One region of the Alteromonas sp. W12 genome, then DNA from elsewhere that is predicted to be linked to it. Evidence: predicted binding sites of a transcription regulator. Region 1 holds the regulator's gene; each other region holds the start of a gene.
What was found. Region 1 encodes sigma-54, which starts transcription at its own class of promoters, with help from an activator protein. Its sites were predicted from a motif close to GTTGGCACGNNNNTNGNNT; they were not measured.
Positions count from the first base shown of each region.

Region 1 (3,154 bases):
ACCTACTTTCTCCCTAATACTCTGGTTTTATCACATACGCGTTGTTGAATTAGGCGCCTACTAAACGGTTAATAGGCGCTTAATGTTTAACTTAATGCAGATAGAATATCGTCGCTTGTCGTTGCGCGACGTATTGCTTTAATCGTTTCTTTGTCGCTTAGTTTACCAGCCACGGTGGCCAGCGTTTGAAGGTGTCCTTCGGTCTGTTCCTCAGGAACGAGTAGCGCAAAAAAGATGTCTACGGGTTTCTCGTCAAGGGCGTCGAAGTCAATTGCTGGCGTGCTGGTTACAACAATGGCAATCACTTTCTCGAGGCCCGGCAGGCGTCCATGGGGCAGGGCGATACCATTGCCAATGCCTGTACTACCCATACGCTCTCGAGCCATCAAACTGTTGAGTACCGTTGCCTGATCAATGTTCTCGTTTTGCTTGGCAGCGATATCAGCGATGATCTCAAGAATTCGCTTTTTACTATTACACTGAACCGCACACTCGGTGCGGTCCAGACTTACGATGGCTTGTATATCCATGCTTAATTAACTACTAATGTTTTTTCAGTTTTTCCTTATGCTTGATTACCTGCCGGTCGAGTTTATCAACCATGCTGTCAATCGCCGCATACATGTCGGTATTTTCTGAGGATGCGAATACTTCAGCGCCACTTAAATGAACGGTCGCTTCGGCTTTTTGATTTAATTTTTCAACGTTCAGGATGACATGCACATTAGAAATGTGATCAAAGTGACGTTCAAGTTTGCTGAACTTCGTATCGACATAATTACGCAAAGAGTCGGTGATTTCGACATGATGACCAGTAAGGTTGATTTGCATATTTCGTCTTCCTTATATTATTAAGCCCGATTAAATAAGGCTTTTGCGTTGGTTCGACGGCGGGATCGACAACGATTCCCGGTACTTTGCTATTGTTCGCCGGGCAACTTTAATGCCTTGTTCGGCCAACAATGAAGCAATCTTGCTATCACTTAGCGGCTTGCTAGGCTTTTCAGCGGCCACTAATTTCTTGATCAATGCACGAATCGCTGTAGATGAACATTCACCACCAGACTCTGTTGCAACGTGGCTTGAGAAGAAATACTTCAATTCGAAGATTCCACGTGGCGTATGCATGTACTTTTGCGTTGTCACTCGCGAAATAGTGGATTCGTGCATATCTACCATTTCTGCGACATCATTTAGCACCATTGGTTTCATCATTTCCGGGCCGTGCTCAAAAAAGCCCATTTGCTGCTGCACAATGCAGTTTGCAACCTTCATTAAGGTTTCGTTACGAGATTCAAGGCTCTTTATGAACCACTTAGCCTCTTGCATGTGTGAGCGGATGAATTGTGAATCGCTACTATTCTTGGCACGGCGACTCATTGCAGCGTATTGTTGATTTACGCTTAATTTAGGCAGACTGTCGGGGTTCAGCTCAACCACCCAACGGCCATTTTTCTTGGTTACTGAGACATCAGGAATAACGTACTCAGGCTCTTTAGTAACTAAAGCACTACCTGGGCGAGGATTCAAGGTTTGCAGTAAACGCATTGCCTCGCGTAGCTGATCTTCTTTCAATCGGCTTTTACGCATAAGCGTACGATAATCTTTGCTGCTCAGTAAGTCAGAGTACTCTTCAATCAGTTGCTTTGCTTCAGCAAGCCACGGTGTGTCTTCTGAAAATTGGCGCAATTGCACCATCAAACATTCTTGTGGAGAGCGTGAGCCAGAACCAATAGGGTCGAACATCTGAATGCGCTTTAGCACACATTCTATTTCGTCCATTTCAATCGGCTCTTCCATATCATCATCGTTAACCGCTTCTAAAATATCATCAAGAGTAACGGTTAAATAACCTGACTCGTCAATAGAGTCGATGATTGCTGTAGCGATTGCGCGATCGGTATCCGAGAAATGGGTAAGGCGCATTTGCCAAAGAAGGTGCTCTTGAATATCTTCAGTAGTCTCACCTTGGAAGATTTGCTCGTCGTCATTGGATGGACCCGGAGCTGGCGAAGATGAAGCAGAGTAGTATTCGTCCCATGTGCTGTCGATTGGCAGCTCATCGGGAAGATCGTTTTTCTCAAGTGCATCGCCGGCTTCTAACGTGTCACTAGATGCAGAAGCAGTGGCCTCAGAGCCGCTGTCATCGTTGTCGATATTGTTCTTTTCTAGTTGCGGCTCGTCGTTACCTTCTTCAACTTCTAATAGCGGATTAGAATCGAGCGCTTCTTGGATCTCTTGTTGAAGATCAAGTGTAGAAAGCTGCAGCAGTTTAATGGCCTGCTGAAGCTGTGGTGTCATGGTAAGTTGTTGGCTAAATTTTAGCTGTAAAGATGGTTTCATCTACGTCTTATTTAAATGCTCTAAATTGAATATACCAGAGCGAAACTGAAAAATGACAATTCGGTTACATTAACTATAGCCTGAATTGTTCGCCTAGGTATACATCCCTTACTTTTTGATTACTTAAAACCTGTTCCGCCGTTCCTTGCGCAATAAGCTCGCCATGACTCACAATGTACGCCTTTTCACAAACATCCAATGTCTCTCGTACGTTATGGTCCGTGATAAGGATTCCAATACCCCTATCGCGAAGATGTTGTATTATCTTCTTTATATCATTAACTGATATTGGATCAACACCAGCAAATGGTTCGTCTAACAAAATAAATTGCGGTTTTGCTGCCAGAGCGCGGGCAATCTCAACGCGACGGCGTTCGCCCCCTGACAAACTCATCCCCGTACTATTACGTATATGGTTAATATTAAATTCATCAAGTAGCGCATCAGCTTCTTCTTCTTGCTGTTGTGAATTTAAATCTTTACGGGTTTGCAAAATGGCCATGATATTTTCATGCACTGTGAGCTTTCTGAAAATAGATGCTTCCTGCGGTAGGTAGCCAATTCCGCGGCGTGCGCGCTCGTGCATGGGCTGATGAGTTAGCTCATTGTCGTCGATTTCAATCTTGCCTTTATCCAGATTCACTAAACCAACAATCATGTAAAATGTGGTGGTCTTACCAGCGCCATTTGGGCCAAGAAGACCAACAATTTGACCCGTTGAGACAGACAGGCTTACATCTCGTACAACCTGTCTTGACTTGTAAGCCTTAGCAAGATTTTTAGCGCTCAAAGTTGCCATTGCTATTCATTG
Region 1 is NZ_LQXH01000001.1:255,736-258,889, forward strand. Features, by position in the region: gene rapZ (RNase adapter RapZ) at 1-2, opposite strand, end outside; gene ptsN (PTS IIA-like nitrogen regulatory protein PtsN) at 87-530, opposite strand; gene hpf (ribosome hibernation promoting factor) at 544-831, opposite strand; gene AWH61_RS01075 (RNA polymerase factor sigma-54) at 862-2,343, opposite strand; gene lptB (LPS export ABC transporter ATP-binding protein) at 2,417-3,142, opposite strand; gene lptA (lipopolysaccharide transport periplasmic protein LptA) at 3,145-3,154, opposite strand, start outside.

Region 2 (3,154 bases), on a different contig from region 1:
GCAATTTGATGATGCACTTGAAAAGGCCTTCGAGCCTTGTAGAGCGCATTACGCGAAGTTAGATGCACAGCGGGCTGCTGCGCGTGAACAGCGTATGTCGATTATCGCTACCGTTAAGGCAATGGACATTAACATGCCGGAAGCCGAGTTAGTGAAAGTTTTCGATAGAGTGTCTAAACAGTGGCACGCTGCAGGTCAGGTTGAACGTGAAATTTATGAACAGCTGAAGCAAGAATGGAAGGCGGTATCATCGCCCATTCAGGCTAAAGTAAATCAATGGCAAAGTGACAACCAAGCCCAAAAGCGTGCGTTAGTCACCCAAGCTTGTCAACTTGCTACGGAAGAAGATGTCGCTGGCGCTGCCGACAAGGCTCAGCAATTGCAAAGCCAATGGAAGCAAGTAGGCCATGCAGGTAAACGTGAAGAGAGTAAGTTGTGGGCAGAATTTAAGGCTGCCAATGACACCGTATTTGAACGTTTAAAAGCCGAGCGGAAAGTACAGAATAATGCATTTAACGCGTTAGTAGATTCGCTACTCAAGCAAGTGGAAGCTGTTGACATCAACAGCGATGATGCAACGTTCAGTCAATCAATAAGCGACGTTCGCGCTCAGTTAACCGACTTGCCTAGAGCGCAACGTACGAAAGTAGATAAAAAGATTGATTCACTTGAAAGTAAGCGCGCGGCGCAAGCGAAAAATGCACAATCTCAAGCCCGATTGGCGCGAGCTCAGGCTCTGATTTCTTTACTACAGCTAAGTGTAGGTGAGGGAAGTGGTGATGAGCAATCTCTAGCGGAAACGTTAGGGAAGCGTTGGTCAAGCGTATTGGGTCAGTCAACTGGAAATAAAACAACTCAGCACGATAGACAATGGTTAACGGTAGCATTAGAGGTCGCAACTGGTATGCCAAGCCCAGATGCAGACGCATCTATACGCTCTAGCGTACAGCTACAAATGATGACATCTAAGTTGGAACAAGGCGAAGCGGCAACAGCTCCCGACATTCTTGCTGACTGGTTATCATACGACTCGATAAGCGAAGAAGATAACCATTTGCTGCAACGAGTTGTTTCAGTTATTGATACTCATCCTGAAATTGTTGCTTAAACGGAAAGCCTAAATGGAAAACAGTGTTGAGTTTCAATTTGAAACAGAAATGTCTGCCTATCGCTTTTTGAATACCGTGAAGCATATTGACGCAGAAGGGTTAAGAGTGAAGTTCGGGCGTACGGATCATCACGTGAGTGTAAAATACCGTTACGGCGTAGGTGAATTTGATTCGACGCTATCTACACTAGACGATCTTGCTCGTGAATTAGGTGGTGAAGAAGTGTCTTAACTAACCAGTTAGGTCAAACCACGTCGACTGTAAATACAAAAAGGGCCAGACAATTGTCTGGCCCTTTTTTGATAAAAACGTGATTAACAGTCTTTATCTTCAGCGTCTACGCCTTCTTTCACATCTTCACAAGCGTCTTCAACGGCATTACCTGCATCGGTAACAATTTCGTCTAGCTCTTCGCCTGCGTCTTCCGCTTCACCGTCACCGCAAGCTGCTAGTGATAGTGCAAATGCTGATGCTACTAGTACCTTTGATAAGTTTTTAAATGAAAACATATCCTTACTCCTTTTTCCTATTAAAATACTTCTAACTCTTAGGCTCTTGGTGCTCTACCACGTAACGCATTTGCGATAAGTGAGATTACGAGCAACGCGATAAACACAAAGAAAAGAAACTGTGCGATACCTGTTGCTGCACCTGCGATGCCCCCAAAACCAAAAACTGCTGCAATAATGGCGATGATAAAAAATGTGATTGCCCAACCTAACATAACTAAATCCTCGTATTGCTTCCGTTACTTTCACTTTAACTAATGCTATCTTTGTGCCTGTTTTTTAAGTTATTGAAATATATTGATATAATTTAATTTTTCTCTGGTTGTCAGGCCGTATCTGCAGGCAATTAACGTCACGATTACACGTACGAATGCATTTTTTACATGATTGAGTAAGGCCCTAGTCACCCAACTTTACTCTTTGTGTGTTAAGGGCCTTTGGCTGGGGGGATTCTTTGATCCTTACCAGCTTCCGAAGAATGTGAGAGCAAGGTTGTGGTTTGTTATGGCGTCTGAATTGGCGCCTGGCGACGCAATATGATTATGTAAGTATCCCATCTCGACGCGCCATTTCTTGTTGAGGTGATAGGCCGGTCCCAAGTAAAGTCTATTTTGATCAAACCCGCTATTTTGGCCCCAGTCTGTGTCGTTCAAAGCCCAAAATACCTCGTCCCACACGACTATTGACCATTGCTCATTTAAAGGTTTCGACCACCGTATAAATTGTCTAAACCTATAGCCTGTATCATCGCCTTCATCGCTCCTGAATCGCTGCTCCAAACGACTTCTACCTGAAATGGTACCGCCCATAAATTTGCTTAATGAATACGTGGCTTGCTGCCACACCCTGTCTTCTTCAATTGAACCGCTGTCTGAGTCTATCGTTACTCTTGCAACACCCAGCCACAAGGTCGTATCGCTTGATAGTTGGTAGCCGACACCGGGACGAACGATAGAAACGCCTAGGCGAGATGCGTCGTCTTTAAAGCGTAAATGACCGTCAAACCAAAATTGCCATTTACCTTTATCATCGGCATCTCCAGTGAGTGCGAGAGCGTTCCAAGATTGAAAATCTGACTCGGCGTGTGACTTAACGACGGCTGTCATCGCCATCGCAAGTAGTAAGACGCAACGCGTCATAATTCGTTTTGCGCACATAGTTTTTCTCGTTGAAAATAAAAAAGAGGCAAAGCGAAAGGGAAGGAACGCCTTGCCTGTAAAGGGAGAGTGTTTCGCCCCTCACACTTCCTAAGAATGGAGGGGCAATGGCCTATTTAGTTACCGTTTGGGTTGTAAGGTAACGAAGATTGGTGAGCAACAATACGCAGGTCGCCGTCACTATCTTTGACATAGGCAAACGTGTATTCCACCTTCGTTTCGCCACCTTTTGTATCGGTAAAGAAGTAGTTGCCCATCGCCACGGCCATGCGACAGCTGTTGTTGATAATACCCACATTATCGAATTTCACATTTGTGTATGGCTTTATAGCAAAGCCTTTGTCCTCTTCGTAAGCGTCATTACCGCCAACAAAGTATG
Region 2 is NZ_LQXH01000009.1:172,828-175,981, reverse strand. Features, by position in the region: gene AWH61_RS14380 (DUF349 domain-containing protein) at 1-1,108, shown strand, start outside; gene AWH61_RS14375 (hypothetical protein) at 1,122-1,340, shown strand; gene AWH61_RS14370 (hypothetical protein) at 1,424-1,618, opposite strand; gene AWH61_RS14365 (DUF1328 domain-containing protein) at 1,657-1,833, opposite strand; gene AWH61_RS14360 (DUF2490 domain-containing protein) at 2,080-2,775, opposite strand; gene AWH61_RS14355 (metal-independent carbonic anhydrase family protein) at 2,892-3,154, opposite strand, start outside.
Region 2: a site for sigma-54 is predicted at 1,876-1,894, ahead of AWH61_RS14365 (DUF1328 domain-containing protein). Genes of this name have one in related genera too.

Region 3 (3,154 bases), 150 kb from region 1:
TGTAATCGACTTTGTTCGTGACTTGCTACCAGCTGACCAGCGCGATACCGCAACGCTAGCCGGTGAGCTTCCTAGCTTTGCTATTCCTATGGTGCCGTTCACCTGGGAAACCTTCATGATCATTCTGCCTACCTCAGTCATTCTTTGCTTGGTTGGTCTTATTGAATCGCTCCTTACCCTTTCATTAATTGATGAAATGACAGATACCCGCGGGCGCGGCAACAAAGAGTGCGTTGGCCAAGGCGTTGCAAATACCGTAAACGGTTTCTTTGGCGGTATGGGCGGTTGCGCTATGATTGGCCAAAGTATGATTAATATTAACTCTGGTGGCCGTGGCCGCTTGTCTGGTATCACCGCGGCGGTTGTATTATTAGGCTTTATTCTATTTGCTGCTCCGCTAATTGAAATGATTCCTCTCGCTGCCCTTGTTGGCGTTATGTTCGTGGTGGTTATCGCTACATTTGAGTGGGCGTCATTCAGAATTATTCGCGGCGTAAATAAAGAAGATGCGTTCGTACTTTTCCTAGTAACAGGCGTTACCGTTATCGCTGACCTGGCTATTGCGGTTGTTGTGGGTGTTATCGTCTCAGCACTGGTGTTTGCATGGAAACACGCTCGTCATATTGAAGCGAGATCCCATATCGATAACGACGGTTGGAAAGTCTATGAGCTAGACGGCCCGCTGTTCTTTGGCTCGGTATCGCATTTCAAAGACCTGTTTGATATCGCCAACGACCCTAATGATGTAGTCATTGACTTTAAAGACTCTCGCATTTGGGATTCATCAGGTATCGATGCGCTAGATACCCTTGCTGACAAATACGAAGAGCAGGGTAAAAAGCTACACATTCGCCATATCAGTGATGAGTGTCGCTCACTGCTTCGCAAGGCCGATAAGTTTGTTGAAATCAATGTGGTTGAAGATCCTCGCTACCGCGTAGCGACGGATAAGCTGGCCTAAGTTATTTGAAAGCCTTAATGCACCAAGTAAACACAGTTTTGCGTTTGTTTGGTGCAGTTGTGAAGTCTGAATAATGCTTATTTTGTAGTAAATCAAATAAAAACAATTGTTTACGGTTTTGGCACTGAACTTGGATAGCTATAAACGTAAAGTGTGTTTTGGTGATTTGTGTCAATCGCTGAAAATTGTGTGATTTATAACACTCCGTAAAATGTGTTAGCCGACCTAAACCGTTGGCAAAATAGGCAACGAAGCCCGCATCAACGAAAGTTGAAGCGGGCTTTTTTTGTCCCGAAAAAAGGGGAATACCATGACTTCATTGGACTCAAAAACGCAAATTGTCGTCGTAGGCAACGGCATGGTGGGGCATCATTTTGTTGAGCAGCTTCACCAAAGCGATGCCAATGTAGAAATAACCGTTTTATGCGGCGAGTCACGCCTTGCGTACGACCGCGTTTATCTGTCGTCTTTTTTTAGCGGCGCGAGTGCTGATGACTTAGCGCTCACTACACCCGCTCAGTACGCCGAGTGGGGCGTAAACGTAGTTACCAATGCCTTGGTTACCGATATAGACCGTGACAATAATAAAGTGACGACTTCTGAAGGGCAGGTGTTTAGCTACGATAAGCTTGTGTTAGCTACGGGCTCATACCCATTTGTGCCACCCATCCCTGGCAACGATCAAGAGCATTGCTTGGTGTACCGTACTATAGACGATCTACTCGCTATTGAAGCTTCAGCAGCAGTGAGCAAAGTAGGGGTTGTTGTTGGTGGTGGGCTGTTGGGTTTAGAAGCCGCTAACGCATTAAAGCAAGCCGGTCTCGACACCCACGTGGTTGAGTTTGCCCCGCAGCTTATGGCGGTTCAGCTAGACCAAGCAGGTGGTAACGTTCTTAAGGACAAAATTGAAGCATTGGGCGTTACGGTTCACACCCAAAAGGCAACGCAAACTATTGAGGCCGGTGATACCTGCCGCTATAAAATGGTGTTTGCTGACGGCACTGCACTAGAAACTGACATGATTTTATTCTCTGCCGGTATTCGACCTTCCGACCAGCTCGGCAGAAAGTCAGCGCTAACACTGGGTGAGCGCGGCGGTATTGTCATTGATAACCACTGCGTGACGTCTGACCCAAACATTTATGCTGTGGGTGAATGTGCGCTGTGGGATAACAAAATATTTGGCCTGGTAGCACCTGGCTATACCATGGCGCGCACGGCTGTAAGTCATATAACCGGCGGTGATGCCGAGTTCGCTGGCGCAGATATGAGTACCAAACTCAAGCTAATGGGTGTGGAAGTGGGCTCAATTGGCGATGCTCATGAACGCACAGTCGGTGCGCTTAGCTACACCTATTTAAATCAGCCAGAAGGCGTGTACAAAAAGCTGGTGGTAGATAGCGAGCAAAAGTACGTGCTTGGTGCTGTACTCGTTGGCGATACCAGCGACTACGACACGCTCCTACAGTATGCACTTAATAATATTGAATTACCTGAACACCCAGAAAGCCTAATTCTGCCCTCATCCGATGCTGCACCGGCGCTAGGTGCCGATGCACTGCCAGACACCGCGTCTATTTGTTCATGCCTAAATGTGACAAAGGGCGATATTGTTTCAGCCATTGAAGGCGGCTGTTGTAGCGTTGGCGATGTAAAAGGCGAAACCAAAGCCAGCACAGGGTGTGGAGGTTGTGCTGCCTTACTTAAAAATGTTGTGGATAGCGAACTTGAAAAGCGCGGTGTGGAAGTATCAAAAGCCATTTGTGAGCACTTCAACCATACCCGACAAGAGCTATTTCACATTGTTAAGGTAAACGGCATTCGCACCTTTGACGAGCTACTAGAGCAGCATGGTGAAGGTCTAGGGTGTGAAATTTGTAAGCCCGCTGTCGGCTCAATTTTAGCCTCGGTGTATAATGACTACATTCTTAAGGCTTCACATCTTCCTCTGCAAGACACCAACGATATCTACCTTGGCAACATGCAAAAAGATGGCACGTATTCCGTTGTACCGCGTGTACCTGGTGGCGAAATAACGCCTGAGAAGTTAATTCTGCTCGGCGAAGTGGCAAAAGAATACAACTTGTACACCAAAATCACGGGTGGTCAGCGCATTGATTTATTTGGAGCGCGCGTAGAGCACTTACCTGATATCTGGGAAAAACTGGTCGCTGGTGGTTTTGAAACCGGCCA
Region 3 is NZ_LQXH01000001.1:105,594-108,747, forward strand. Features, by position in the region: gene AWH61_RS00460 (SulP family inorganic anion transporter) at 1-961, shown strand, start outside; gene nirB (nitrite reductase large subunit NirB) at 1,272-3,154, shown strand, end outside.
Region 3: a site for sigma-54 is predicted at 1,079-1,097, ahead of nirB (nitrite reductase large subunit NirB). Genes of this name have one in related genera too.

Region 4 (3,154 bases), 620 kb from region 1:
AATGTATCGTTCAAAAGCGCGAGGGCGAGGCAGCTACACACTGTTTACACCTGATATGGTTGAGTCGCATAAGCGTAAACTCCACTTAGCTAACGGTATTGAGCAAGGAATCAGCAACGATGAGTTTGTTGTTTATTACCAGGTTAAAGTTAACAACGAAGGGAACGTAATCGGCGTAGAAGCGCTTATTCGTTGGCAACATCCTGAATTTGGCTTGGTCATGCCGAACGAGTTTATCCCCATTGCAGAGCAGGGCGGTAAGATCACTGCAATTACCCGTTGGGTAATTAAGCGCGTTTGTATTGATATGCCAGATTTAAAACAATGGGCCACGTCTCCGTTTAGAGCCTCAATCAATTTATCTGGACATGATTTGCGAAGCTCGCAGCTGTTTGACTACATCTACAATACTTTCAAGCTCTATGACATCAACCCAGAAAACATTGAATTTGAAGTGACAGAAAGTGCGTACCTAGAAAACTTTACTCTTTCAAACAAGTTCTTCAGACGCATCGGAAACATGGGGTGCGCCATAGCTCTAGATGATTTTGGAACGGGTTACTCCTCGTTAAGTTACCTGACGCAAATCAATATCGACACGCTAAAAGTTGACCGACAGTTTGTAATGGAAATTCAAACTTCAGAACGAAGCCGTCTTGTGACTGGGGCAATTATTGATTTGGCGAAAAGACTGTCACTCTCGGTATGTGCTGAGGGCATAGAAAACCTTGAACAGTGGAATTACCTTAGAGAGCATGGATGTGACAATGTGCAAGGATTTATGTTTAGCAAGCCCATCCCCTTATCGGAGCTCACTTGCTCTCCCTCCCATTACAGCGATAGCAGTTTCTCTATATAGCAAGGTATCGATAAAACCACTTTGACATACAGTGTTTCAAAGTGGTGTTTCTTTTTTGCAACATTTAACCTGTATGCTGAGTGGTTGATAGTACGCTTATTTGCATATGCTACTGTTTTTAATGTGCTTTTTCTTTTTGGTCTGAAAATCGCATAAGCAGTTTGAATGCAATTATGATAGTGGTTAATTGAAGACTAGTGGTAGTATCCATGAGCTTTAATAGCAGCATAACCTGATAACACAGGGCTGGTATCAAAGCGGATTGAGAAGGATTTTAAAAGCGTTTAGCGGAGGATTCATGATGAAACGTCTCGAAAAAGTTTTCTTAGCACTTTGTGCTGTTGCTGCAGTACAAGCCATTTCAGTAGCGGACGCGTACGCAAGTCCAGCGCGCTCGTTGATGCAGGAATTAGACACAGATAAAGATGGTCTGATATCACTTAAAGAAGCGGTTCGACACACAGGTCTACTGCGTAACTTTGGGCTGATTGATGACAACGAAGATGGCAAACTTTCCGAAGCCGAATTGGCAAAAAGCAAGTTGACGCCAGGCAATGAAAAGCTCACAGCAAGTGAGTAGATAAAATAATATATTTAAGAGGGTAAGGTTCTGATAAACAAGGTTTCGTTTGGTGAACGCTTGGTACAACTTGGTTCACTAAGGCAATTGACGCTAGGTAGTTTTGTACTGGCCCTTATCCCTCTTATAGCCTTACTTTGGCAAAGTCAAAGCGACTTAGCCAAAGTGGGTCAAATGACAACACTTGAAACACGGTTTGTTGTCGATGTTGTTAGCGACATGCAAAGACTCGATAACGCGGTCGTTGACGTAGAGCGCAGCATTCGCCAATTTGCTGTGTTGAGAAATGATAGGGTGGCATCTCTTTCTGATAACGCCATCGATCAATTTGCCGTGGCCGCTGACAATCTATGTCAGGCTCTCTCGGTACCAACTACCTGCACACGACTTTCAGAACAGCTAAATCAATTAGCCGAATATCGAGCGATTGAAGACCAGCTTTTACTTAATGCCTACCTTGCGTCAGTGGGCGATAGCGTCGACCAGCTTCGCGACGATGTAGAAGCCGCTATTACTGAACGTGTCAAAGTCCAGCAAGATGATTTAAATGCCATGCAAGCAAAACAAGCTTGGTCTACGGCCATGCTTGTAAGCGTTTCGTTATTGCTAATATTGATGGGGAGTCAGCTTATTGTGAACCCCGTTAACAACTTAAAAAAGATTATAAGGATCATGGCCCACAGCGATGGTCAGCTTCCACCCCTTTCAAGACAAGCGCCAAAAGAACTGATTGATGTAGAGAAAGATTTACATTGGCTTTATGATCGACTACAGCAGTTGGAGCATATTAGAACCGCCTTGCTGCGACACGCTGCTCACGAGCTCAAAACTCCGCTTGCCAGTATTAAAGAAGGCTGCAGCTTGTTGTCTGAAAACGTGGTGGGCGAGTTGAATAACAGTCAACGCGAAGTACTTTCGCTACTTACTGCTAGCACGCAAAGGCTCAACACGCTGGTGGAAAAGTTGCTCGACTACAACCTGCTGTTGCAACAAGCTCAGCCAAAAATGGTACAAAGTGACGTTAGTAAGTTAGTTTCTGCTTGTTTAGAAGATTACGCGCTCGCCATTCAGGATAGAGAAGTGGAAGTAAAGATAACTGCGTCCGAGGTGCGTATAGACGAGGAGCTGTTTAGAAGAATACTTGATAACTTGGTGTCCAATGCAGTCGCGCATGGCGCAGTGGGAAGACCGATAAATATTAGCCTTTATAACGAAAACGATAATCTTGTACTGGATGTTGCCAATCGCGGTAAGCGTATTGCTCCAGAGTCAGTACATACTTTATTTGAACCTTTTATCCGAGGAACCGAGCCGAGAAACGACAATGTCATTGGGACGGGTTTAGGGTTATCAATTGTTGCCGATTGCGCTCGACTGATGCATGGTGATGTGCGTGTTGTAGATGTAGACTATGCCGATGTTTGCTTTAGAGTGACCATTGGGCAACAGGAAAAATAAAATGAGAATAAGTGGTTTAATTGTCGCCTTACTGGTGCTGACAGGATGTCAGAGTTTAACCAGAAACAACGACAACGCAGGTGAGCCAGAAAAGGTGACGCCTGTAGCTAAAATAGAACGTGGCCTTTGTTTATTTGTTGAGCCTCCACAGGGGTTCGAGCACAATTGCGATGCAACCTATTGGCTTAACGCGTGGATTGACGCGGCCAACCAACCTTGGTTAGAGCGTAAGCAAGCATTAAAAGCGTTAGGTGATA
Region 4 is NZ_LQXH01000001.1:878,691-881,844, forward strand. Features, by position in the region: gene AWH61_RS03605 (putative bifunctional diguanylate cyclase/phosphodiesterase) at 1-859, shown strand, start outside; gene AWH61_RS03610 (EF-hand domain-containing protein) at 1,158-1,439, shown strand; gene AWH61_RS03615 (sensor histidine kinase) at 1,500-2,897, shown strand; gene AWH61_RS03620 (hypothetical protein) at 2,899-3,154, shown strand, end outside.
Region 4: a site for sigma-54 is predicted at 995-1,013, ahead of AWH61_RS03610 (EF-hand domain-containing protein). Genes of this name have one in related genera too.